Regions from separate parts of the Fusibacter sp. A1 genome, predicted to be linked through region 2. Evidence: predicted binding sites of a transcription regulator. Region 2 holds the regulator's gene; the other holds the start of a gene.
The links. The regulator HrcA, encoded in region 2, represses chaperone genes, less so after heat shock. The targets are predictions, from matches to a motif close to TGTTAGCACTCNNNNNNNNNGAGTGCTAACA.

Region 1 (2,412 bases), 360 kb from region 2:
GGTGGATTCCGCTGGTAGGTATGAAACCTACGAGGCGACTGTAAGTGAAAAGACCGACTATGCCAAACTCATAGATTATAAGGACGAAGACGGATTTCAGCCTGCCCAGCTTAAGGGAAGCGATTTTTATATCAGGGGAAGCATCCACCCGGATCTTATCTCGGGTAAGCAGGTATTCAACTTAGGCTATAGGTTGCCTACGGAATTTAAAATCGCTGTTCTTGTAGATAAAGAAGTCCTTCTTGTAACTGAACTTGTAACAAGAAAGGAGTTCTGGAGCCGTATGAACTTGGACTTTACAGGTGTGGACCTTACCTACGACCAGACAGACGTAGGGAGCATCATGGAAAAAAGGATGCTCTTCGGTTATTTACTCAGTTCGGTAGGAAAACTGATTTTGACCCTGATCGTAGAAGGAATCCTCCTGAATCTTATCAACAAGAAGCAGGAAATTCTTAAACGCCTTAAGTTTTGGCGTTTTGCCTTGATCAACCTGATCACCCATGCGAGTCTTTGCACGGTCATGTACCTGATGCCTGTGGGCACGCATAGCCTGTCGTGGCTCATCACACTGATCATCCTTGAAATGGGTGTGGTATGGGCGGAATACTTAATGTACAAGAAGTGGTGTCAGCCAAGCGGGGATAAATCGCTGTTTAAGGTGGTGCTCATCATAAACGCGTCGTCCTTCGGGCTAGGACTTGTACCGGTGGTCGACGTCATTTTCCAGGTACTGGTGTTCTTTATCGCGCTACCCTTCTTACAGTTTTTCTGAGTAAAACATAAAAAAGCCCTGCTGTAAAGGTGATGAGTTCATACCTTAACAAGCGGGGCTTTTGTTCTATTCAATTTTAACTAGTCTTCCTGATTGCCGAACTGGCTCATAAAGCTTAAGGCCATTTCGATTTGAGTGGCGATTTCTTTTTCGATAAGTTCCTTCGCTTTTTCTGAACTGCCTTCCTTGACGGTCACCCTGAAAGTCGTAGGTGAGACTTCAAGCCTTACGTAATCGTCACCAAGGGCTTTCCTTGCAGCTTCTTTAAGCATTTGCTTTGTATTGTCCTCTTTTAAGAAGGTCGCTAATTGGTCCTGAACAGATACTACTATTCTTCCCATATCGTCAATTTTAATTGATTTGATAAACATGCTGCTATCCATAATTGCCTCCGTTTTGTAATGAATTTTGTCTCGTTTACAGGCTGGTACGCTGAAAAACAGGTTAATCATAGCATAAAAACTAAAAAAGAACCAGCCATGTTAGATGATATCAGCAATTTGTAAATTTTTTTTGAACATCATTTATAAGCCATTGATTTTTAACAAAATAGGAGTATATTGAAAGTAGAAATTAGCAGTCTAACAACCAGAGTGCTAAAACGTGAAAGAGGTGAGGTTATGAATCAAGAAAAAATGACCAAAAATACAATCGCTTCAATCAATGGGGCGAGTCAGCTCGCATCCGAATACGGCAATCAGGCGATCGATAATGAACATATTCTTCTTGCGATGCTTCAGCTGGACAACAGTCTGGTACAGTCGATCGTTCAGTCCATTTCTGAAAACGCGAAAAACATGGAAAGGGAAGTGGAGAGCCTTCTACAGAAAAAACCCAAAGTATCCGGCGCGAGTTCCATCTACCTATCCACAGAAGCCAGCCAGACACTGACAAGCGCTGAAAAAATAGCAAAGCGCATTCACGACGAGTTTGTCAGCGTGGAGCACCTTTTGATTGCCATGATTCAAAAGTCGGGCATGGCCCTTCAGCATCTGTTCAAGACCTATAATCTGTCAGAGCAAGCAGTGTTAGAGGCGCTTAAGGCGATACGAGGCAACAAGCGCGTACTATCTGACGATCCTGAAAAGACCTACAAGGCGCTTGAAAAATACGGCACAGACCTTGTGGACAGGGCAAGACAGAACAAGCTCGACCCAGTCATCGGACGAGATGAAGAAATCCGAAGGACGATCCGTATCCTGTCGAGAAAAACAAAAAACAACCCGGTGCTTATCGGCGAGCCAGGTGTCGGTAAAACCGCGATTGCAGAAGGATTGGCCATTAGGATTGTCAAAGGCGACGTGCCAGAAAGCTTAAAAGACAAGACCATCTTCTCGCTCGACATGGGGTCCCTTGTTGCAGGCGCTAAGTTTAGAGGCGAATTTGAAGAAAGGCTTAAGGCGGTACTAGATGAGATCAAATCCAGTGAAGGAAAAATCATTCTCTTTATCGACGAGCTGCACACTGTTGTTGGGACCGGTAAAACGGAAGGCGCGCTGGATGCGGGCAACATGCTAAAACCGCTGCTCGCGCGTGGAGAACTAAACTGTATCGGTGCCACCACCCTGATGGAATATAAGAAACACATCGAAAAGGACACTGCCCTCGAAAGACGCTTCCAGCCTGTAATTGTAGCA
Region 2 (2,412 bases):
ATTGAGCCACTTTGACCATAGCCGGTCTGATGACTTTGTCGTTAAGTTTATATCCCTTTTGCAGTACAGCGATTACCGTATCGCTATCGTGATCTTGCGAGGCTTCTGAAATCACTGCGTGATGGCTGTTGGGATCGAATGGAGCTCCCTCAGCCTCTACTTCCTTAAGGCCCTCTTTGGCAAGTACGTCCATGAAGTTTCTAAGAATCATCGTGACACCGTCAACGAACGCCTCTTTGGAACTTTCCTCTGAATGATCAAGCGCCCTTTCAAAATTGTCGATTACCGGCAAAAGCTCTGCCATCAGTTTCTCGTTGGCATTTCTGTAGATGTCGGACTTTTCCTTCTCGCTTCTTTTTTTGTAGTTGGTGAAATCAGCAGAAAGTCTTAAGAACCTTTGCTCCATCTCCTTCACCACTTCAGACATCGCCGTTTCATTGCCGATATCTTCCTTAGCTTCCGCCTTGGCTTCTGCTAAAATTTCCTCTTCTTGCGCATGAATGATATCCTCAATCGCTTCTTCAGCAATCGTATCCTTCACGTCCGTCTCTTTGTTACGGGCCATTTTAAATCCTCCTAAAGATTAATTCCTGAAAAGATGTTGGATAGCGTGTCCGCGATATACTGTATCGTAGACATCACGTAATCGTAGTTCATCCGGGTCGGACCGATGATTCCGATACGACCGTCGTTCTTTCCATTAAATTTATATGGTGCAGCAATAACAGTTAATTGCTGTAGTTCCTCAATTTCATTCTCGTGTCCGATTTTGACAAGCATCTCATCCGATGCGTCTTCAAGGGCACGGTAAATCAGTTTCTTATCCCCCATCAGATCCAAGAATTTTTTTGCCCTGTCGATATCGTTGAACTCAGGAAGCCTGAAGACGTTGTTCACACCATCCACATAAACCTCGAAGTCCTCGATTTCTCTAAGCGAATCCCTCAGTATGGGCATCAGATAATCGATGACCCCCGAATAGGATCCAAGCTCGGGCTTGATCGCATAGATCTGTTTCAGATTGATGGATTCGATTGCCGTATCCACAAACCTCATAAGGAGACAGTCGGCGATCAGGTCAAGCACCTCTTGATTCAGGTCCTTGATTCCGAGGGTGATGCTTTTCACCACTCCCGTATCCGAAACCATGATCATCAACACTTTGCTTTCGTTGACCTTGATCAGTTTCATGTTCTTCAGTCGGCTCTTTTTAAAGAGAGGCATGCTGATCACAGTGGTCAGACCTGTCATTTTGGACAGAAGGGAGAGCGCGTGCAAAATGACATCTTCAATTTCGATGATGCTTGAGGCAAGCATCGACTGAATCAGCCCTTTTTGCTCATGTCCCAGTTCAAAGGATCCTTCAATCAGATCGACATAGAGTCTGTACCCAAGATCGGACGGTATCCTTCCTGCAGACGTATGGGGCTGCATCAGATAACCCAGTTCCTCCAAATCGGCCATTTCGTTTCTAATAGTGGCCGAACTTACCGTAATGGAAGGTTTCTTGGAGATGGTACGGGAACCAACCGGTTGGGCGGTATTTATATAGTCATCGATGATGACCTTTAAAATTCGAAGCTTCCGATCACCTAGTTGCATAGCTACCTCGCTTTGTTAGCACTCGACTTTTAAGAGTGCTAATATCTTTGTAATAAATATACTACCATCTCAAAATCATGTCAAGACTTCTGCGAAAAATTGAATATGAACTTTTTGTGTACATCACAGCTCCATAAGGAGCACGTTGGCTATATTCATGCCCTGATTGGTCAACCTGTAGCCACGGTCAGTCTTCTCAAGCAGACCGTATCCTATGTACTTTCGTGCCCATTCCGCGTACACCTCTTCAAAATCGACATCAAAACGCTCTCCAATCAAACTTGTGTCGATTCCTTCCTTGAGCCTGAAACCTAAAAGAAGGGCTTCATAAAGACGCTCCTCGGCGTCTAGAATAACCTTGTTGTCTATGGGAAGCTTATTGTCATCCAGCATATTAAGGTAGGTCCCCATTGTTTTGATGTTCTCCACCCGTTCGTTTCCTAAAAGATAGACCGCTCCCATCCCTACCCCGAGAGTCGTCACACCACGCCAGTATGACATGTTATGCTTACTTTCATAAGAAGGTTTTGAAAAGTTTGATATCTCATAGCGGACATACCCCTTATTTTCAAGTGTTTCTATGATTAGATCCAGCTGATCAGCATAGGTATCGTCATCAAGCATGCTGATCAGGCCTTTCTCAAGTTCTCTTGCCATGGGTGTTTCAGGCTCTACTTTCAGAGCATAGGTCGAGACATGCTCCGGACTTAGCTCGATGATCGCCTGGAGGCTTTCCTCAACATCATCTAGCGTCTGGCCAGGTATTCCGTAGATCAGATCCAGGCTGATGTTTTTTATCCCCGAAGACCT

Region 1: clpB (ATP-dependent chaperone ClpB) is a predicted target of HrcA. The motif match lies at 1,347-1,377, and genes of this name have one in related genera.

Annotation. Positions count from the first base shown of each region.
Region 1 is NZ_QQWI01000002.1:388,567-390,978, forward strand. Features, by position in the region: gene DWB64_RS03830 (hypothetical protein) at 1-775, shown strand, start outside; gene DWB64_RS03835 (hypothetical protein) at 856-1,158, opposite strand; gene clpB (ATP-dependent chaperone ClpB) at 1,396-2,412, shown strand, end outside.
Region 2 is NZ_QQWI01000002.1:24,310-26,721, reverse strand. Features, by position in the region: gene grpE (nucleotide exchange factor GrpE) at 1-565, opposite strand, end outside; gene hrcA (heat-inducible transcriptional repressor HrcA) at 577-1,602, opposite strand; gene hemW (radical SAM family heme chaperone HemW) at 1,726-2,412, opposite strand, start outside.